3 regions of the Rhizobium binxianense genome follow, and region 2 is predicted to be linked to each of the others. Evidence: predicted binding sites of a transcription regulator. Region 2 holds the regulator's gene; each other region holds the start of a gene.
The links. Region 2 encodes LexA, which represses DNA repair genes until DNA is damaged. Its sites were predicted from a motif close to TGTTCNNNNTGTGTTCNG; they were not measured.
Positions count from the first base shown of each region.

Region 1: a site for LexA is predicted at 3,701-3,718, ahead of PO860_RS13260 (ATP-dependent helicase). Genes of this name have one in related genera too.
Region 3: a site for LexA is predicted at 4,828-4,845, ahead of PO860_RS00280 (DNA recombination protein RmuC). Genes of this name have one in related genera too.

Region 1 is NZ_CP118713.1:2,671,966-2,679,337, reverse strand. It holds gene PO860_RS13270 (EF-hand domain-containing protein) at 1-397, opposite strand, end outside; gene PO860_RS13265 (hypothetical protein) at 794-1,141, shown strand; gene PO860_RS13260 (ATP-dependent helicase) at 1,181-3,658, opposite strand; gene PO860_RS13255 (VOC family protein) at 3,890-4,366, shown strand; gene PO860_RS13250 (PrkA family serine protein kinase) at 4,764-6,707, shown strand; gene PO860_RS13245 (YeaH/YhbH family protein) at 6,720-7,372, shown strand, end outside.
Region 2 is NZ_CP118713.1:1,670,180-1,677,551, reverse strand. It holds gene kdsA (3-deoxy-8-phosphooctulonate synthase) at 1-481, opposite strand, end outside; gene PO860_RS08365 (VOC family protein) at 478-1,374, opposite strand; gene lexA (transcriptional repressor LexA) at 1,570-2,289, shown strand; gene PO860_RS08355 (ComEC/Rec2 family competence protein) at 2,270-4,702, opposite strand; gene gltA (citrate synthase) at 4,993-6,282, shown strand; gene lpxB (lipid-A-disaccharide synthase) at 6,311-7,372, opposite strand, start outside.
Region 3 is NZ_CP118713.1:53,134-60,505, forward strand. It holds gene PO860_RS00270 (methyl-accepting chemotaxis protein) at 1-2,287, opposite strand, end outside; gene PO860_RS00275 (ribokinase) at 2,528-3,427, opposite strand; gene PO860_RS00280 (DNA recombination protein RmuC) at 3,569-4,795, opposite strand; gene PO860_RS00285 (globin-coupled sensor protein) at 5,000-6,496, shown strand; gene def (peptide deformylase) at 6,595-7,110, shown strand; gene PO860_RS00295 (FitA-like ribbon-helix-helix domain-containing protein) at 7,176-7,372, shown strand, end outside.

The DNA of each region.
Region 1 (7,372 bases), 1.0 Mb from region 2:
TGGTGAGGAGCGGATCGCTGTCGCCTGACGTTTTGATGCTGCTCGTATCGGCGGCGAGGAATTCGGACTCGGTCAACTTGCCGTCGCCATTCGTATCCATCGAGGCGAAGACGCCCTTGGAAGAGTCGCCGCTCTGATCGCTGCCCTCACTCTGATCATCGCTGCCGTCGGTCTTCTGCAGGGACAGCATCAGCGATAGGATGTCGGCGGTGATCTTCTTGACGATATCGCTGCTCTTGTCGTCGCTGTCGCCGGTCGAGGCCGTGCTTGCTGTCGGGGACTGCGAAGCGGCGGCGAGTTCGTCCGGCGAAATCACGCCGTCGCCATTTTTGTCGAGGCTGGAAAGCGGAGACTGGTACTGGGTCAATGTGCTGCCGAGAGATGAAACACTGGTCACTTGAACCTCCTTCGAAAAGTTCGTCGTGAAGCCCGCCTTTCATGGGGGGGCAGCCTCCGGGCTAAGCTGATTTGCGGAAAGCGTCAAAGCGACGTTTTGACAGGGAAGAAGTGCGATTGACGAGGCGGGGCAACGCACGTTAACCTTTCGGTTACCAAAATCATTTCATTGAAAATATTGGATTTTTTGAACGCCGGTATGTTCTGGCGCGCGCGAATTTATGCCGTTTATCGGATGAGATCGCGCCGGCGCGGCTGGCGGAACGAGCGGCGGCGGATGCGGCCTGCTTCGTGCTGCTGCGGCATTTCGTCCATCTGCTCGGCAGGCGATGCCGGATCGATCTTGCTCGCGGCCGCGATTTCTGCCTTTCTTGCCTCAGAAGCGGGAAGCGAAGCAATGTCCGAGCCCGGGCCAGACGAAAAGATCGATGCGACGTTCCGCAACGGATCGCTGACGGCGACCGGGATCATTCTCGGTTTTTCCCTCAACTTCATCAGTCTTTGGGTTTCCAATCCCAATGACTGGAGCCGCATCGACCTGCTGCCGATGTCCTTCCTGACCGTTGGCATCGCCATTCAGGTGAAGGTGTTTGCCGATCTTTTGGCGCGCGACTCGCTGCTTGCCGTCAAATATGATCGATCGCGGCGGCTCTTCCTGATCGGATTGAGCATCGTCGCCGCGGGAATGGGCATCGCTCTGATGAATGATATTCTTGGTCTCGGAAGCATGCGGATGCTCGGGTGAAGGTTTAGGAGGCGAGGCCTGCATGCCGGCCGCCTGATATCACACGCGCTCGACGAACCCGTCCAAGACGCGCTTTTGCCCCGCACGGTCGAACTCGATCGTCAGCTTGTTACCTTCGATGCCGGTGATGTTGCCGTTGCCGAATTTCAGGTGGAACACGCGGTCGCCGAGGGTGAACCTCGACGGTTCCGACGAGGTCGATTTCGCCACCAGCTCGCCTTCGATCGTGCGCCCTTTCGGGCCGCTTTCGCCGTAGCCGATGCGTTCGACCGCATGGCCGGAGCGGCTGCCCCAATTGTCGCGGGTGGCGTCGGTCTTGTTGGCCTGGGCGCGTTTCCAGCCGGGCGTGGAATAGGAATTGGCGAAGGGTTCGGCCTTGTCGAAGCGCGACTGGCCGTAGCCGCCGCGGCCGTAACCGCCGTAGCTCTGCTCCATCTCGGCGACCTCGACATGAGTTTCCGGCAGTTCGTCGAGGAAACGCGAGGGCAGGGTCGATTGCCAGAGGCCGTGGATGCGGCGGTTGGAGACGAACCAGATGTGGCAGCGATGCTTGGCGCGGGTGATGCCGACATAGGCGAGGCGGCGTTCTTCCTCCAGGCCGGCGCGGCCGCTCTCATCCAGCGAGCGCTGGTGCGGGAAGAGGCCTTCTTCCCAGCCGGGTAGGAAGACGGTGTCGAATTCCAGGCCCTTGGCCGAGTGCAGCGTCATGATCGAAACGGCGTCGAGGTTCTCGTTAGTCTCGGCATCCATGACGAGGGAGACGTGTTCGAGGAAGCCGCGCATCGACTCGAAGCTTTCCATCGAGCGGATGAGTTCCTTCAAGTTTTCGAGGCGGCCGGGGGCTTCGGCGCTCTTGTCGTTCTTCCACATGTCGGTATAGCCGGACTCTTCGAGGATCTGCTCGGCAAGTTCGGTATGGGGTGTGTTTTCAAGCAGTTCCTGCCATCGGCGGAAAGATTGTATCACATCGAAGAGGGCTTTGCGCGCCTTCGGCTTCAGCTCGTCGGTTTCGATGATGTCGGCGGCGGCGGCAAGCATAGGGATATCGCGGGCGCGCGCATAGTCGTGCAGCGCGCGCACCGTCGTATCGCCGAGGCCGCGCTTCGGCGTGTTGATGATGCGTTCGAAGGCAAGATCGTCGGAGGCTTGAGCGACCAGCCGGAAATAGGCCATAGCATCGCGGATTTCCAAGCGCTCGTAGAAGCGCGGGCCGCCGATGACGCGGTAATTGAGCCCGAGGGTGACGAAGCGGTCTTCGAACTCGCGCATCTGGAAGGAGGCGCGCACGAGGATCGCCATGTCGTTCAAGAGATGCTTGTTCCGCTGGAGTTGCTCGATCTCCTCGCCGATGGCGCGCGCTTCCTCCTCCGAATCCCAGGAGGCGTGGACCTGCACCTTGACGTCGTCGGGATCGGAGCGATCGGTGAACAGCGTCTTGCCAAGCCGGCCTTCATTATGGGCGATCAGATGGGCGGCAGCGCCGAGGATATGTTCGGTCGAGCGGTAGTTGCGCTCGAGCTTGATAACCTTGGCGCCGGGGAAGTCCTTCTCGAAGCGCAGGATATTGTCGACCTCGGCGCCGCGCCAGCCATAGATCGACTGGTCGTCGTCACCGACACAGCAGACGTTCTGCGGCTCGCCCTTGGCGCGCTGGGCCAGCAGCCTCAGCCACATATATTGGGCGGTGTTGGTGTCCTGGTACTCGTCGACGAGGATATAGCGGAAGCGGCCGTGATATTCCTTCAGGAGATCCGGATTCTTGCGGAAGATCGCGATCGGATGCATCAGCAGGTCGCCGAAGTCGCAGGCGTTCAGTGTCGTCAGGCGCGCCTGATAGGCAAAATAGAGATCGCGGCCGCGGCCATTGGCAAAGGCGCGGGCGTCGCCCTCGGGAATATCGGCGGGGCCGAGCCCCTTGTTTTTCCAGGTGTCGATCATGCCGGCGAACTGCTTGGCTGGCCAGCGCTTGTCGTCGAGGCCTTCGGCCTGGATCAGCTGCTTGATCAGGCGGACGACGTCGTCGGTATCGAGAATGGTGAAATCGGAACGCAGCCCGACGAGTTCGCCGTGGCGGCGCAGCAGCTTGACGCCGATCGAGTGGAAAGTGCCGAGCCAGGGCATGCCTTCGACGGCGCCGCCGACGAGCAGCGCGATGCGCTCCTTCATCTCGCGGGCCGCCTTGTTGGTGAAGGTGACGGCGAGAATCTGCGAGGGAAAGGCGCGGCCTGTATTGAGGATATGGGCGATGCGGGTGGTCAGCACCCGCGTCTTGCCGGTGCCGGCGCCGGCAAGCACGAGCACCGGGCCTTCCAGCGTTTCGACGGCTTCGGTCTGTTCCGGGTTCAGCCCGGCGAGATAATCCGGCCGCTTGCCGCCGTCACGGGCCGCCATGGCGCGCGCAGCAATGCCGCCACCGGCGGGCGCTCTTCCGGCGGGGGGGGCAGGAGGCTGCGGCTTGCGCGCCATCTCGCCCGGCTCTTCGTCGAAAAAGGGAATATCGTCGAAACTATTGCTCATGGCGCGTAATGTAGTGATTCGGGAAGGAAAGACCAGAAAAGATGTTCTGCTTTCATTCCCGAACTGCCGCAATCCCAAGGGGTTTCCCTAGGCTCGGAAGTCGCGGCTGTGACGTCCATAGAGCGGAGGCGGCTGAAAAAAACCTGATGCAGCCTGTCGGAGCTGATCCACGTCGGCCGTCCTTGGATCATGGGACAACGTCCGGATCAACCATCAACAAGGAGGCTGTTCATGCCGAAGGTCGTTTCAAATCTGTGGTTTGCGGAGGAAGCCCGCGAAGCCGTCGCATTCTACGTGTCGATCATTCCGAATTCCAAGATCGACCGCACCACTATATTGCCGGCGGAAACGCCGAGCGGGCCTCCCGGCAGCGTCGAGCTGATCGAGTTCACGCTTGGCGACCAGGCCTTCCTGGCGATGAAGGCCGGCCCGCTCGACAGCTTCAACCATTCCTTCTCGATCGCGATTCTTGTGGAAAACCAGGCCGAGATCGATCGGATATGGGGGGCATTCCTCGCCAATGGCGGCGCGCCGGAGGCCTGCGGCTGGCTTAGGGATCGCTGGGGTCTTTCCTGGCAGATCGTTCCGCGTATTCTTTCCGAAATGATCGCCGACAGCGACCGTGAACGGGCGAAGCGCGTGACCGAGGTGATGCTCGGCATGGTCAAGATCGATGTCGCTGCGCTGGAAAAGGCGTTCAATGGCTGAATCGGGTCGGCGGGCGCACGAATTGGCGGCGGCCGGGATGTGCCCGATTCCATCTGTCAGGGGCGGATCGGCACATGCTGTCCAGCATCGACTTTGCGCAGATTTGGTTGCCAATCGTCGATTTTTCGAGAGTTCGAATCACGGGCGACATTGCACACCCTTTTCATCTTTCTGTCACGTCGCGAAATGTGCTGATACCGCAATGGTGCTTTTTTCAACTATCATGAGAAACAGTTTCGTAGAGTAAAAATAACCGGTGCATGCACGTTTTTGTGCGTTGCAAGAAACGGCCGGTGAGCGTCGAATATACCTGCGAAATTATTGATTCTTAGGAACGTCGTAGCCATCTCGATGGTTATAGACTTTGAGCCTGCGGCATAACCTTACTGGAGGGCCCATGCTGAACGGATCCGTATTTGATGCGTTTACGCGCAGTTACGAAGCGCGCCGCGAAACCGATATGTCGGTGCAGGAGTATCTCGATCTCTGCAAAAAAGACCCGATCGCCTATGCCAATGCGACGGAGCGCCTGCTCGCCGCGATAGGCGAGCCGCAGATGGTCGACACCGCGAGGGATGCGCGCCTCGGCCGCATCTTCATGAACAGGACCATTCGGATCTATCCGGCCTTTGCCGGCTTCCACGGCATGGAAGAGACGATTGAACGCATCGTTTCCTTCTTCCGTCATGCCGCGCAGGGGCTGGAGGAGCGCAAGCAGATCCTCTACCTGCTCGGCCCGGTCGGTGGCGGCAAGTCGTCGCTGGCGGAGCGGTTGAAGCTCTTGATGGAAGTTCATCCGATCTATGTGCTGAAGGCGGGCGACGAGATCAGCCCCGTTTTCGAAAGTCCGCTCAACCTCTTCGATCCTGAGACGATGGGGTCGCTGCTCCAGGAGCAATACGGCATCCCGCTGCGGCGCCTGAACGGGCTGATGAGCCCCTGGTGCCTGAAGCGGCTCGACGACTTTGGCGGCGATATTTCCCGCTTCCGTGTCGTCAGAGTTCAGCCTTCGCGGTTGCGCCAGATCGCCATCGCCAAGACCGAGCCCGGAGACGAGAACAATCAGGATATCTCGTCGCTGGTCGGCAAGGTCGACATCCGCAAGCTGGAAACCTATTCCCAGAACGATCCCGATGCCTACAGCTATTCCGGTGGGCTCAACCGCGCCAACCAGGGCATCCTCGAATTCGTCGAGATGTTCAAGGCGCCGATCAAGATGCTTCATCCGCTGCTGACCGCGACGCAGGAGGGCAACTATATCGGCTCCGAGAATATCGGCGCCATACCCTTCTCGGGCATCGTGCTGGCGCATTCGAACGAAGCGGAATGGCAGACCTTCAAGGCCAACAAGAACAACGAGGCCTTCATCGACCGTATCTGCGTGATCAAGGTGCCCTATTGCCTGCGCGTGACGGAAGAGCAGAAGATCTACGAGAAGCTGATCGAGGGATCGGAACTCGCCAATGCGCCATGCGCCCCGGCGACGCTCGAAATGCTCGCCCGCTTCTCCGTGCTTTCACGCCTGCGCAAGCATGAGAATTCGACGTTCTTCTCGAAGATGCGCACCTATGACGGCGAGAGCCTGAAAGAAACCGATCCGCGCGCCCGCAGCGTTCAGGAATACCGGGATGCTGCCGGTATCGACGAGGGCATGGACGGCATATCGACCCGCTTCGCCTTCAAGGTGCTCGCTTCCACCTTCAACCACGACACCACGGATATCGGCGCCGATCCGGTTCACCTGATGTATGTGCTGGAGCAGTCGATCCGCCGCGAGCAGTTTTCCGACGACGTCGAGAAGCGTTATCTGGAATTCATCAAGGCCGATCTTGCGCCGCGTTACGCAGAGTTCATTGGCAATGAGATCCAGAAGGCCTATCTTGAATCCTATGCGGACTACGGACAGAATCTGTTCGACCGCTACGTCGATTATGCCGATGCCTGGATCGAAGATGTGGACTTCAAGGATCCCGATACCGGTCAGCTTCTCGACCGCGAGCTCCTCAATCAGGAACTGACGAAAATCGAAAAGCCGGCGGGAATCGCCAATCCGAAGGATTTCCGCAACGAAATCGTCAAGTTCTGCTTGAGATCGCGGGCAGCCAACGGCGGAAAGAATCCGTCATGGACCAGCTACGAGAAAATCCGGGAAGTCATCGAAAAGCGGATGTTTTCGCAGGTCGAGGATCTTTTGCCGGTCATTTCCTTCGGGTCGAAAAAGGATTCCGAAACGGAAAAGAAGCACAGCGAATTCGTCTCGCGCATGGCCGCGCGGGGTTACACCGAGAGGCAGGTTCGACGCCTTGTGGAATGGTACATGCGCGTCAAACAGGCAAGTTAATGCGGAGCCATTATGCACATTGTCGACCGGCGGCTAAATCCGCGCGGTAAAAGTCTGGAAAATCGGCAGCGGTTCCTTCGACGCATGAAGGGCGCCGTGCAGCAGGCGGTGAAACGCTCCCTGCAAAACCGCAACATCCGCGACGTGCTCGACGGCGGGGAGATCAGCCTGCCGATCGATGGAATGGCCGAACCGAACTTGCGACGGGGCGGCGGCGGCATCCGCGATCACATCCTGCCTGGAAACAGGGCCTTCGTCGAAGGCGACATCCTTCCTCGCCCGCCGGGGAGCCGGGGCGGAAAACCCAAGGATGCGGGCGAAGGCGACGGTGAGGACGGCTTCCGTTTCGTGCTGACGCGCGAAGAATTCCTAGACGTGTTCCTCGACGATCTGGAACTGCCGGACCTTGCCAAGCGGCGGCTGGCCGAAACCGAGGAGGAAACGCCGTTCCGGGCCGGCTATTCCGTCTCCGGATCGCCGTCCAACATTGCCGTCGGTCGCACGACGAAGCTCGCGATGATGCGCCGTGTTGCGCTTCACCGCCCGCGCCGCGAAGAGATCGAAGCGCTGCAGCGGCAGATCGAGGAATGCGAGGACGATGAGAGCCGCCTGCTGCTTGAGGCAAAACTCAAATCCCTGACGGATAAAAGCCGGCGCATTCCCTA
Region 2 (7,372 bases):
TCTTCAGGACGTTCTTCATATCCCAGGGAGCGAGGAACTGGCCCTTCTTGACGTTGACGACGCGGCCGGTCTTGGCGGCGGCGATGAGAAGATCGGTCTGGCGGCAGAGAAAGGCTGGAATCTGCAGCACATCGATCACCTCTGCCACTTCGGCGCATTGCTCGGCGGTATGGACATCGGTCAGGACGGGAAAGCCGAATTCCTTCTTCAGGTCGGCAAAGACCTCCATACCCTTTTCAATCCCGATGCCGCGTTCGGCCGAAAGCGAAGTGCGGTTCGCCTTGTCGAACGAGCTCTTATAGACGAGGCCGATGCCGAGCTTTTCGCAAAGCTCCTTCAGCGTGCCGGCGACCATGAAGGCGTGGTCGCGGCTCTCCATCTGGCAGGGGCCGGCAATCAGCGACAGGCGGCCGGCATTTGAAAAGGTGACCTGGCCCTGGCCTTCGCCGATCTTGACTTCGGAATTCGTATCGGTGCTCATCGTGTTTCCTCGAAGGCGAAGAGCGTGCCCTGCCCGGGCGCGGGCTTCACCAGAATGCGATTGTTCTTGCGCGTATACGTCACTCCGTTAGCAGCCAAATGCGCTTCTGTCACGGCAAGATCGGCGACAGCAAAGAGGATTGCCCGGCCGCGCAGGCCGCGGTCGGCGGATGAGACGGCGATCTCGAAATAGGCCTCCAGCCCTTCCGGCGTCATCAGGCTGATTCTCGCATTCGACGCGGCGATATTGACGCCGAAACCGGTTTTCTCGATTGCCGGCTGCGCCGCGACGAGGCTGACGAAGGCGCCGAATGCGGCGGCATCAGGCGCGCAAAGCGCAACCTCGGTTATGCCGATGACGCCATTGGCATGTTTCTCCAGCGCACCACGGTCAGCCGGGAGCGGGTTGATGCGCTGACAGGTGAAGAGGAAGAAATCAGGCGCCCGCAGATCGCTGGCGAAAGCCAATTTGAAGCTGCCGACGCTCTCGGAACCATCCGGCATCATCATCGGCCGGCTGAACTCCAGCATCTCGCCGGCGCTCGATCCCTTGCTGGCGAAATTCTTATGATCACGGGCAGAATCTTCGGTGGCGAAGACGATTGCCGAAAGCCCCTCCTCGCCGCAGCGGAAACGGAAAGCCTGGTTGCGGGCGGTGAAGACATTGCCTTGCCGCGCCGACGTCTCGCTCTCGGCGATGCTCGCAACCCCGAGCGGCTCCAGATAGGTCTTGTCGGCAAAAAAGACGCAGGCATTTTCCGTTCCGAAGGGATGGCGCGCCTCGGCGGCAACGGTAAAGCCGAGCTTGCCGAGCCTTTCGCGCGCCAGATCGATATTGACGACGGGCAGCACGACGTGATCCAGCGGATGCGGTTTGGCGGAATGCGCGTTCATGATATCCCCTCTCGTGGCAAAGCAGAGATGTGTGAGAGTGCCACCCAAGGCAAGACTTGTCCGCCAATCCGGCGAACGAAAATAAAAATCTCAACGAGTTGGCGGCAAGTTTTACGGAAATTTAGCCACTTGCGGAACACATATGGAACATATAGTGTCTGTTCTGGATTTGTTTCAATCAGGGGTCTGACGTCGATGCTCACGCGCAAACAACAGGAGCTTCTCCTTTTCATTCATGAGCGCATGAAGGAGTCCGGCGTTCCGCCGTCTTTCGACGAAATGAAGGATGCCCTCGATCTTGCCTCGAAGTCCGGCATTCATCGCCTGATTACAGCGCTCGAAGAACGCGGCTTCATTCGCCGCCTACCGAACCGGGCCCGGGCACTCGAGGTCATCAAGCTTCCGGAGGCCTACAGCCCCAGCATCCAGCCACGGCGGGGCTTTTCGCCGAGCGTCATCGAAGGCAGCCTCGGCAAGCCCCAGCCGGTCGCCGCTCCCGCTCCTGCCAAACCTGTCGCCGATAACGGCAACTCGGTCTCCGTGCCTGTTATGGGCCGGATCGCCGCCGGCGTGCCGATCTCGGCGATCCAGAACAATACCCACGACATCGTCGTTCCCGCCGACATGCTCGGCTCCGGTGAACATTATGCGCTCGAGGTCAAGGGCGATTCGATGATCGATGCCGGCATCTTCGACGGCGACACCGTGATCATCCGCAACGGCAGCACCGCAAGTCCCGGCGACATCGTCGTTGCCCTCGTCGATGACGAGGAAGCGACGCTGAAGCGCTTCCGCCGCAAAGGCGCCTCGATCGCGCTGGAGGCCGCCAACCCGGCATACGAGACCCGGATCTTCGGGCCGGACCGCGTCAAGGTACAGGGCAAGCTCGTCGGCCTCATTCGCCGCTATCACTGACACCAGACAGGCCGGATTCGGCAAAACTGTTGCTGCGCCAGTCATAGGCGCGATGGCGCATCCATGGCCGCGACAGGGTCTCGAATGCGCTCACGACCTCCAGGCCGGCATCGGTGAAGCGCAACTCCACGGAGCCTGTCCTGCGCAGCGTCTCGCCGGTAAAGAGCGTCCCACCAGAGCGGCAGCTGTTGAAACGCAGGCGGACCGATGTCACGACGATATCGGCCGCATCGCAGGCCGGACCGAGATAGGCGGCATTGTCGATGACGGTGACGATATGGCCATTGCCGAGCCTTGATGTGCACCAGGCCTTCTTGACGCAGGAAAAACGGTTTGCGTCGCCGCCCGCGGCCGCCGCCTGCATCGCCGTCCTCGCTTCGTTCTGCTGATCGCGGGAGAGCCTGACGCGGCGGTCTTCTCCTTCCGGCGGGATAGCGGGACCATCCAGCATCTTCGGCGCTGCATGCGTCGGCAGGACCAGCGCTCGCTGCCACTGGTCGAAGATGAAATCCGGCGGGTTTTCACGGTTGGAAGCGATCGCCGCGACCGCGACGACCGCAACCAGACTACCATCCTCCGAAATCACCAGGTCCGGCGGCCGGGGAACCGGCAGAAGCAGCAGGATAAGAGTCGCGACTGATATGATCGATGTGCCGACATGGCGCAGCCGGGTGCGCAGCAGCGTCAGCAGCAGAAAGCCTGCCACGGCAACAGCGAAATACCAGGCGGGCAAGCGGCCGATGCCGATATCACCGCCCCAGCCGGACACCGTCTTGGCGACCGCAATCACCAGATCGAGGCCGAATCCGACCACCTCCCAGAGGGGAGCGTCCAGACCGAAAGGCATGAGCAACATCGCCAGCAGCCCGGCCGGCATGACGATGAAGGAAATGATCGGCATCGTCGCGAGGTTTGCCGGCAGGCCGTAAGCGGTCAGGCGATGAAAATGCTCGATCGAAAACAGCGCGGTGGAAAAACCGCCGATCAGCGAGGTCAGAAAGACGCCGCCGAAGAAACCGGCGACGGCGACCACCGGCCTGACGATCGGCAGTTTCAGCAAGGCGTTTTCCCGGACACGCCGATCCTTCCACAGCTGATAACCCGATACCAAAGCCAATGTCGCGGCAAAGGACATTTGAAAGCTCGGGCCCAAGACTTCGGAGGGTGAAATGGCGATGATGACCAACGCGGAGAGAACGACATTGCGCAGGCTGATCGATGGCCGATCGAAGAACACGGCAACCAGCATGATGGCCATCATGATAAAGGCGCGTTCGGCCGAGACCCCGAAACCGGAGATCAGGAAATAGGCGGTGACGGCGATGAGCGCGCCGGCGGCGGCGATCTTCTTGGTCGGATAGGCCTGGGCGACGCCGGGAAAGAGGCTGAGCAGCATCCGGAAACCGACGAAGAAGATGCCGGCCGACAACGCCATATTGAGGCCCGAGATCGCAACGATATGGGCAAGGCCGGACTGGCGCAGCGCCTCCGTCGTCGCATTCGAGATGGCGCGCCGCTCATCCGTCACCAGAGCAGCGGCAAAAGCGCCCGTGTCGCCGGGCAGGATCGATCGTATGCGGTCGCCGATGCCGCTGCGCAGCCGGTAGAGCCATTCGAGCAGAGCGTCCGACGTCGACCTGGCAGCCTGCGGGCCTGCCTGCACGTCGACTTTCTCCGGCGCGCCATAGAAGAAACCATTGGCGCCGATGCCATCGAAATAAGCACCGAATGAGAAGTCGTTGAGCGCAGGAAGTGCGGGGCCTGCCGGTGGCGTCAGCCGTGCCCTGCCGGTGATAATGTCGCCGATCTCGAAAGGCGCGTCGGCGCCACGGACGATTGCGGTTATGCGTCCCGGCGGCCGCTTCAACTCCGGCGCCTCCGTGCCCGCGACGGCAAGAATGTAGCGCCAGCGCCCGCGGCCGTCGCCTTCCCGCCGTTCGACACGGCCCGTCACCGTCGTCGTCACGGATGAATCGAGGATGACGGTCGAAGCCCGCCAGCTCTCGAACTCAGCCGAGAGCATGCCGCAGGCGAAAAGTGCAAACGCAGCGAACGTCGCCCGCAATGCCGGCCGGCTGCGGCCGGTCAGGAAAACCGCGGCCGCCGGCACCAGCAGGCAAAGCAGCGATGCAACGAGGGGAAAATCCGATGCGGCGAGAAACCAGACGGCCGAGCCGGCGCCGAGGAAGACCGGCGAGAACAGCAGCAGACGGCCATGATCGGCTTCCTCGGCCAGCATGCAGGCCCCGGCACGCAGCGATTGCATGGCTGCGGCCGGCAGCCGGTGGCGCAACGGCACTGCCGACTGTGTCCTTGCCGGTCGCGTCACCACGACAGACGCAGCAAAATCCGGCTGATCGGCGAGGCCGGTGCCCGCTTCCGGCCGCAATTCGACTGTCGTCAATTCCTGCATATGCCGCCCAAGGTCACCCGCACTGGCGGCCAGAATGCAACCTTCAATCAAAACGAGCAAGAATAATCGATTGAAATATGAGGGGAAATCGCGAGCGCCAAAAGACCAGTCGAATCATTGGCTTCCGCTATGCGTGCGGCTCATCGCTGCAGTGCCTAAAAGGTGATGCCGCAATGCACAAAATGCCATCGGGGTAACTTGGCATTAGCTTCGCGATCATATAGCTATCGGTGAGGACGCTTAACCCCTATGGCGCTTTTGTGGCGCCACCGCCAGTTCGGAGGATCAGCATGACGGATCAAAGCGCAACAATAAAAATCGGTGACAAATCAGTCGACCTCGCTGTCAAAAGCGGCACGATCGGCCCGAGCGTCATCGATATCGGTGCTCTCTACAAGAACACCGCTTCCTTCACCTACGATCCGGGTTTTACCTCGACCGCATCCTGTGAATCCAAAATCACCTATATCGACGGCGACGAGGGTGTGCTGCTGCATCGCGGCTATCCGATCGAGCAGTTGGCCGAGCATGGCGACTTCCTCGAGGTCTGCTACCTGCTTCTCTACGGCGAACTGCCGACCACCGCGCAGAAGAAGGATTTCGATTATCGCGTCACGCACCACACCATGGTGCACGAGCAGATGAGCCGCTTCTTTACCGGCTTCCGCCGTGATGCGCATCCGATGGCCGTCATGTGCGGCTGTGTCGGCGCGCTGTCGGCCTTCTATCACGACTCCACCGACATCACCGATCCGCACCAGCGCATGGTCGCCAGCCTGCGCATGATCGCCAAGATGCCGACGCTCGCCGCCATGGCCTACAAGTACCATATCGGCCAGCCCTTCGTTTACCCGAAGAACGATCTCGACTACGCCTCGAACTTCCTGCGCATGTGCTTTGCCGTGCCCTGCGAGGAATATGTGGTCAATCCGGTGCTTGCCCGCGCCATGGATCGTATCTTCATCCTGCATGCCGACCACGAGCAGAACGCCTCGACCTCGACCGTCCGGCTCGCCGGCTCGTCGGGCGCCAACCCGTTCGCCTGCATCGCCGCCGGCATCGCCTGCCTCTGGGGCCCCGCCCATGGCGGCGCCAACGAAGCGGCGCTCAACATGCTTTCGGAAATCGGCTCGGTCGACCACATTCCGGAATATATCGCCCGCGCCAAGGACAAGAACGATCCGTTCCGCCTGATGGGCTTCGGTCACCGCGTCTACAAGAACTATGATCCGCGCGCCAAGATCATGCAGAAGACGACGCATGAAGTGCTCGGCGAACTCGGCATCAAGGACGATCCGTTGCTCGAAGTGGCGATGGAGCTGGAGCGCATCGCGCTCACCGACGAATATTTCATCGAGAAGAAGCTCTATCCGAATATCGACTTCTATTCCGGTATCACGCTGAAGGCGCTGGGCTTCCCCACGACCATGTTCACCGTGCTGTTCGCGCTCGCCCGCACCGTCGGCTGGATCGCCCAGTGGAACGAGATGATCGAAGATCCGGAACAGCGCATCGGCCGTCCGCGCCAGCTCTATGTCGGCGAACCGAAGCGCGATTACGTGCCGGTTTCGAAACGCTGATTGCTTCGAACTCCAAAAGAAAACCCGGTCAGGAATGGCCGGGTTTTTTGTTGGCTAAAACAGCGAGCACGATCTGCGCCGAATGCTCACCAGGCGGTATTTCCGTCTGCATTCGCTGCCAGATAAGTTCGTAGCCTTCCTTCATTGCCTTGAGCTGGTAGGTGTCGGCCGACAGCCTTTCCATCCAGCGCGCAAGGCTTGCGCCGCGAACGACGTCGTTCAGATATTCCGGCACAACCGGGTAATCCGCGATCAGGTTCGGCAGTGCGCCGGTCCAGGTCTTGATGCGCCCTGTCAGCATGCGCATGATCCAGTCGACCTTGTAGGCGGAGACGACGGGAACGTCGGCAAGTGCAAGTTCAAGAATAACGGTTCCGGACGCCGCCATGGCTGCATCGGCCGCAGTGAAGGCTTTCCATTTCGCTTCCGCCCCGACAACGATCTCCGGCTTTAGCGCCCATCCCGCCGTCATTTCGCGGACAAGCGCCTCTTTGTGCGTCACCGTCGGCAGAATGAAACGGGTCGGCCCGTTGCGCGCGACAAGCTCCTTCGTTGCCGCTTCAAAATAAGGCAGGAGATTCTTGATCTCAGAGGAACGCGATCCGGGAAGAAGAAGGATCGTGCCGTTGCCGGGCTGCCGGCCGGCGCGCGCGCTTCGGGTTTGCAGCAACGCGGGGTCGGCCGTCAGGCGATGCCCGACATAGGTCGTCGGCGGCCCGCCGAGCGCGCGCATCGTTGCCGGCTCGAAGGGGAGAACGGCGAGTACGTGATCGACATAGGCGAGCATGCGCGTGGCGCGATATTCCTTCCAGGCCCACACACTCGGACAGACATAATTGACGACAGGCAGATCGGGCAGCGCGGTGCGGACCCGCTTTGCGACGCGATGGGTGAAATCCGGGCTGTCGATAATCAGCAGAATGTCAGGCCTTGCAGCGATGATGGCAGCGGTCGTCTGGCGGATCAGCGTATAGAGCTTCGGCAGCCGGCTCAGCACCTGGGTGATGCCCATGATCGAAAGCTCGGAAAAATCGAACAGGGATGTCAGGCCCTCGGCCTGCAGCCCCTCGCCGCCGACGCCGACGAGTTC
Region 3 (7,372 bases), 1.6 Mb from region 2:
GAGCGGCCGCGCGGATTGCTGGAGCGGCCACGCGGTGCGAGGCGACCGCGGCAACGGGCGTCCGCATCTTTTGCGCGACGGAGGCAAGCGCCGCGGCGTTGCCCGAGCCCGAGACGTTGAAGCGCGTGGCAAGCGCCTTCAGCGTCTGGGCTTCGTCGTTGAGCGCGACGCTCGCGGCCGTCGCTTCCTCCACCATCGCTGCGTTCTGCTGCGTCACCTGATCCATCTGGTTCATGGCCTGGTTGATTTCCTTCAGGCCGACGGCCTGTTCGCTGGCCGATGCCGAGATCTGCCGGATGAGCTCGTTGATGCCCATCACCTGCTCGGCGATCTTGTGCAGCGTGCCGCCGGCGCGCCCGACGAGGTCGACGCCTTCCTTGACCTGGACGGCCGAGGTGTTGATCAGCGTCTTGATCTCCTTGGCGGCGGTTGCCGAACGCTGGGCGAGCTCGCGCACCTCCTGGGCGACGACGGCAAAACCCTTGCCGGCTTCGCCGGCGCGGGCCGCCTCGACGCCGGCGTTCAACGCCAGCAGATTGGTCTGGAAGGCGATCTCGTCGATGACGCCGATGATCCTGGAAACCTCCGTCGAAGACTGCTCGATCCCCTGCATCGAGGCAATCGCCTTCTGCACCACTTCGCCAGATTTTTCGGCATCCTGGCAGGCGAGGTTGACATTGTCGGCGGCGGTACGCGCATGATCGGCGCTGGAATCGACCTGTGCGGTGAGCTCGTTGAGCGCGGCCGCCGTCTCTTCCAGGCTTGCCGCCTGCTGTTCGGTGCGCTTGGCGAGGTCGGAAGCGCTGTTGCTGATCTCGCCGGTGCCCGAGCCGATATTGGCGACGCTGAGGGTCATCGTGTTGATGGTCTCTTCAAGGCTCGCAAGGGCGGCGTTGAAATCCTGTTTCAGCTTGCCGTATTCGCCGGGGAATTCGTCGGTGATGCGGTAGCCGAGATTGCCCTGCGACAGTTCCGAAAGGCCGGCGCCGACGATCGAGACGATATGGCGTTGCAGCGACACCGATTGCTGGCGTTCCGATTCCGAACGGCTGCGCTCGCTCTCCGCCGCATGCCGCTCTCTGGCGGCATCGTCTTCGAGGCGACGGCTGTCGGCGAGTGTGAAGCGGAAGCCTTCCAGCGCCTTGGCGACCGAACCGATTTCGTCGGTGCGGTGCTGGGCTGCGACCGGTTCGTCATATTTGCCGTTGCCGAGCGCTTCGACGCTGGCAACGAGCCCGCCGAGCGGCCGTTGCACCAGCGAGCGGACGGCGAAATAGAGCGCCAGCATGACAGCGCCGAGCACGATCAGGCCGTTGATGATCATCATGTAGGTCTGGTCCCGTACCGGCGCGTTGATCGCGGTGTGCGGTACGTCGACGAGCACGACCCAGGTGGCGTTGACGCCGGGAACCGCGAACGGATAGACGACGCGGTCGAAGGGGGCGAGACCGTCATAGGTGAGGTTGCTGATCAGGCCGGGCTGTTTGCTCGACAGGGTCGACTTGACGACGTCGGCGCCTTCGCCGTCATACGGCTTGGTCATCAGGTTGGGGACCGGCGCGACGATCCAGTTGCCGGCCTGCGACAGCAGTGTCACGCGGCCGGAGCCGAAAGGATGCAGCGCCTGCAGCTTGTCGGTCAGGGACTTCAGCGAGATATCGACGCCGCCGACGCCGATCATCTTGCCGCCTGATATGACCGGATAGGCAATCGAGGTCAGCAGCGTCGGCACGTCGGTGCCCTCGGCCATGTAAGGCGTCGTGATCGCGCCCTTGCCGCTGTCGGCGGCGAGCTTCCACCATTCGGCGGTATAATCTTCATCGAAGGTCGAATACTGGACGCCGCCATCCTTGGTCTTCGACCAGTAGGGCGTGAAGACGCCGTTCTTGTTGACGCCTTCGTCCTTGTTGTTGGCAAGCTCGGTGATCTTGCCGTCAAGCGCACCGGGCTGCTCGCAGAACCAGCTGCCGAAGGCGAAGGCATTCTGCTCGAGATTGGCCTTCAGCACGTTGATCATGCCCTTGCGATCGAGCGACTTGCCTTCATGGGCTCGGCCGAGCACACCCATCATGCTGCGGGCGGCGCTGGCGAGTTCGCCGACATTGGCGGCGATTTCATTGGCGATCGATTTTGCCTCGAGGTTGGCCTGATCCATCGTCAGCGTCTGGACGCGATCCCGGGTCTGGCCGATGAGGAAAAAGTTAGAAACGATGAGGACAAGGGCGATGGCGACGCCGGTGATGACGATGAGTTTCGCCGCAAGCGATTTCATTCGAAAAGTGAACATGGGATCCTCGGGCAAGCATGCGCCGAACGGGCATTCTCCGGCGCAGGAGCAAAGGCGTCGCCCCGTCATGGAGCAGCCGTGTGAGCCGCGGATCCGCAAATGCGACGATCCGGCGATCACCGGGAAGATCGCCGGAGACCTCTTAAATTTGAGTGAAACTTTAGTGGTTCATATGAGGAAAGCCGCAGAAACACCCCTCAAAATTGAGGGAGGCCGACGACGTGTCGCGAGGGGCGCAGACTATATTCTGTCTGCGACTTCCTCACTCAAGGGAATTGAGGGCTGCGCGCCTGATTTGAGGCAGGCGAGCGAGCCGGCAACGGCCGCGCGGCGCAGCGCCGTGGCAAAATCGAGGCCGTCGTCGAGGCTTGCAGCGAAATAGCCGCAGAATGTGTCTCCCGCGCCGACGGTGTCGACCGGTTCGATCTTCAGCCCCTGCGCCCTTGAAATCGCCCCGTCGCGGATGGCGATGACGCCGTCGCCGCCAAGCGTCACGATCAGCGTCTGGCCGGTTTCGGCATGCAGGCGCTGAAGGGCTGCCTCGCGCGCTTGGGCATCCATGCCGTCCTGTCCGGCAAGCCGCTCGAACTCGGTCTCATTGGCAATGACGATATCGGCGAGCCGGCCGAGGCGGGCCGCATCGGGGATCAGCGGAGCAAGGTTGAGGATGCTGGTGACGTCCTTGGCGCGGGCGGCCGACAATGCGCGTTCGACGGCGGCGGCCGGCACTTCGAGCTGCAGCATCAGGATGTCGCCTTCGCTCATGCCGCCGATTGCCGTTGCGGCGTCGTCAGGCGTGACCTGGCCATTGGCGCCGGGAACGACGGCGATCATGTTTTCGCCGTCGCCGCCGACCAGGATCAGCGCCGTGCCCGTGGGACCGTCGACATGCCTGACGAGAGAAAGATCGGTTCCCGCCGCATCGAGCAGCGAAAGGGCATCCGCGGCGAAGCTATCCTTGCCGACGGCGCCGGCCATATGCACATAGCGGCCGGCGCGGCGGGCGGCGAGCGCCTGGTTGGCGCCCTTGCCGCCGGCGGCCGTGGCAAAACCGTTGCCGGCCACCGTTTCGCCGGGCTTCGGCAGGCGCTCGGTGGTGGCGATGAGGTCCATGTTGATGGACCCGAAAACTGTGATCATCAGGGTGTCCCGTCTTTTGGAGCCAGCAACTGACGTCATGCTCCAATTCTTCGATAGAGCGTGATGCCGAAAACTCAGCGTGGTTTTCCGACGGCATCATGCTCCTGCTGTTTCTTGCGGGCGAGACACTGCCCGAAGCGATCACTCCTCGTCAACCACCCGGAGCTTGAGAAGACCGGTGCGGCTTTCCACCGATTTGGCGGCGGGTTCGCTGTCGCGGGCAGGCTTTTCGTCGCCGCCGCCGGCCTCGAATTCCAGCGCCTCGATCTTGGCTCCGCGCCTGGTGAGTTTGTCGGCCGAGGTGACCACCATGTCGATATCCTTCTGCGCCATGGCGAAGTGGCCCTGCAGCTTGCGCACCCGCTCGTCGAGGCGGCTGAGATCCTCCATCAGGATCGCCACCTCGCCCTGGATCAGATGTGCCTGCGCCCGCATGCGCTGGTCCTTGAGCACCGCCTGGATGACCTGGATCGACAGCATCAGCAGCGACGGCGAGACGATGACGATGCGCGCCCGGTGCGCCTTCTGCACCACCGGTTCGAAGTGCTCGTGGATCTCGGCGAAGATCGATTCCGACGGCACGAAGAGAAAGGCCGTATCCTGGGTTTCCCCCTGGATCAGATATTTCTCGGAAATGTCCCTGATATGGACCTCCATGTCGCGGCGGAACTGCTGGCCGGCGATCTTGCCGGCCTCCGGGCTGCCGGCGTCGCGGATGGCGTTCCAGGCTTCGAGCGGAAATTTCGCATCGATGACCAGCGGCGGCGCGCCGTTCGGCATGCGGATCGTGCAGTCCGGCCGCGAGCCGTTGGACAGCGTCTGCTGGAAGGTATAGGCGCCCATCGGCAGGCCGTCGGCGACGATCGTTTCCATCCTCGACTGGCCGAAGGCGCCGCGCGTCTGCTTGTTGGACAGAATGGCCTGCAGCCCGACGACATCCTTGGCGAGGGTCTGGATATTGTTCTGTGCGGCATCGATCACCGCCAGCCGTTCCTGCAGCCGCTGCAGGTTCTCATGCGTCGATCTGGTCTGCTCGGTGATCGTCGAGTTGACACGCTGCGACATGCCGTCGAGGCGTTGGCTGATCGTCTGGTTGAGTTCACTCTGCCGCGCGCCGAAGACTTCGGTCATCGCCGCGATGCGGCCCTGCATCTCCGCCTGGACCTTCAAAAGCTCGGCCATGCGCGCTTCGTTTTCCCCAGCGCGGAAGCTCGCCTCCTCCGCCTGTTCGCGGCGAAGGCTGGCGCTGCGCAGCAGAAGCACGATCACCAGCAGGGCGAGGGCGGCGAGAACCCCGCCGGCAAGCGCCAGCATGGCCGGACTGATCGAGGCAAGGGAAAGGGCGAGCGATTCGGAATGGACGGTCATGCCGCGAGCATAACAGAAGACACGGCGATATATAGATCAAAACGTGAACGAAATTGGCAGTCCTCACTATCTTCCCCCGCTGCGGCTCCTGCCGGCGCCTGAAAAAAAATCGCGCGCCGATTTAACGATTGCTCAACCATATTCGCCAAAACCTGTGGCGCAGAAATTCCTTCCCGCGCCTCGCGCCAAGTACAGAGACCCTCCATGACATCCCAGCAGACCGACAGTGCCCTCAGGCAGCGCCTCGATTTCATCGAACTGGATGAGGCGGCGCGCAAGTCGATGCGGGATCTGCGTCCTGTCATATCCGAGCTAATCGGCGGCGCCCTTGATAAATTCTATGCCAAGATCGCCAGGACCCCTGCTGTTTCAGGCTTTTTCGCCGATAAGAACCATGTCGGCCATGCCAAGAAGCGCCAGCAGGATCATTGGGCCAATCTTGCCGGCGGCGCCTTCGACGAGAGCTATGTCAACGGCGTGACCGCGGTCGGCCGGACGCACGCCCGCATCGGGCTGGAGCCGCGCTGGTATATCGGCGGTTACGCCATCGTCATGTCCGAGCTGGTCAAGGGCATCATGGAAAAGCAGTGGCCGTCGGTCTTCGCGCGCCAGCAGGGCAAGCAACTGGCCGAGAAGCTGTCGGCCGTTATCAAGGCCGGCATGCTCGACATGGACTATTCCATCTCGGTCTATCTGGAGACGCTCGAAGCAAAGCGCCGCGCTCTGGAAGAGGAGCGTGCCCAGGCCGAATCCGATCAGGCGACCGCGCTGGAGCAGCTGCGCCGCGCTCTGGAAGCACTGTCGAAAGGTGATCTCGAAGCCACCCTGCCGTCCGACCTGCCGGGCAATTTCAGGCAGATGGCCGAGGATTACAACCGCGCCGTCAGGGCGCTAAGCCAGTCCTTCGCCTCCGTGCGCGAGACCTCGGGCCAGATCATGAGCGGCGCCGACGTCATTTCCAATGCCACCAACGATCTGGCGCTGCGCACCGCCCAGCAGGCGGCAGGCGTCGAGGAGAGCTCGGCCGCCCTGCAGCAGCTTTCCGTCAGCGTCGGCCAGACCGCCGCCAATGCCGAGAAGGCTTCGGCCGCCGTGCGCGAAACGCAAGAGAAGGCGAAGAACTCGGGCGAACTCGTCACCAGCGCCGTCTCGGCGATGGCCGGCATCGAGAAATCCTCGACCGGGATCTCCAAGATCATCGGCGTCATCGATGAGATCGCTTTTCAGACCAATCTTCTGGCGCTGAACGCCGGTGTCGAGGCCGCCCGCGCCGGCGATGCCGGCAAGGGCTTTGCCGTCGTCGCCCAGGAAGTCCGCCAGCTTGCCCAGCGTACGGCGGAAGCGGCCAAGGAGGTCAAGAACCTGATCTCGCAGAGCTCGACCCAGGTCAACGAGGGTGTCGGCATCGTTTCCAGCACCGGTGAGGCACTGAATGACATGATCAGCCGCATCGACATCATCAACCGTTTCGTCGCCGATATCGCCGCCGCCGCCCGCGATCAGGCGACCGGCGTCAACGAGGTCAGCGTCGCCGTCCGCAACATGGGGGCGATCACCCAGCAGAATTCGGACATGGTCGAACAATCGTCGGCGGAAACCCGCCGCCTCAAGGACGAGGTGGAAAGCCTGATCGAGCTGCTGCGGCGCTTCCGCGCCCGGCCGGAGGGCCGTGCCGTCACCGCTGCCCGCCGGGCGGCGTGAGGCGAATATGGCGAAATTCCGGGCGGGGATGGGAAAAAAGCGTCTTCCCCGCCCGCCGGATAATTCCATAGTCGGAAAAGATGGGTTATGGGAACGCCATGACCATCAAGCCACTCATCATTCTTCCCGATCCCCTTCTCCGCCAGCTCTCCAAGCCGATCGAGCGGGTCGACGCCGACCTGCAGCGCCTTGCCGACGACATGCTGGAAACCATGTACGACGCGCCGGGCATCGGCCTTGCGGCGATCCAGATCGGCGTACCGCGCCGCATGCTGGTGATCGATGTGTCGCGCGAGGGTGAAGAAAAGCAGCCGCAGGTCTTCATCAATCCCGAGATCGTCACATCGTCCGACGAGCGCTCGGTCTATGAGGAAGGCTGCCTGTCGATCCCGGATTATTATGCCGAGGTCGAACGCCCCGCCGTCGTCTCGGTCAAATATCTCGACCGCAACGGCAAGGAACAGACTGTTGAAGCCGACGGCCTGCTCGCCACCTGCCTGCAGCACGAGATCGACCATCTGAACGGGGTGCTCTTCATCGATCATATCTCGCGGTTGAAGCGGGAAATGGTCATCAAGAAGTTCACCAAGGCGGCGAAGTCCAAGGTGCTCTGAGCAGCACGTTGAAAATTCACCGGCGAGGCACTATGATATCACTGATATCATGATGGAGGCGCCGCATGGGTGATTTTCTGATCAGAAATATTTCCGAGGCGATGAAGCGAGACATTGCGGAATCGGCACAGCGGAGCGGAAACAGCCTTTCCGACGAGGCCAAGGAACTTTTGCGGGAAGCGCTGAAAAGGAAAACCGAAGCAAAGCCCGAGAGTCTGTCGGCCTACGAAGCAATACGCGCCGCTTTTGTCAGCGAAAACGC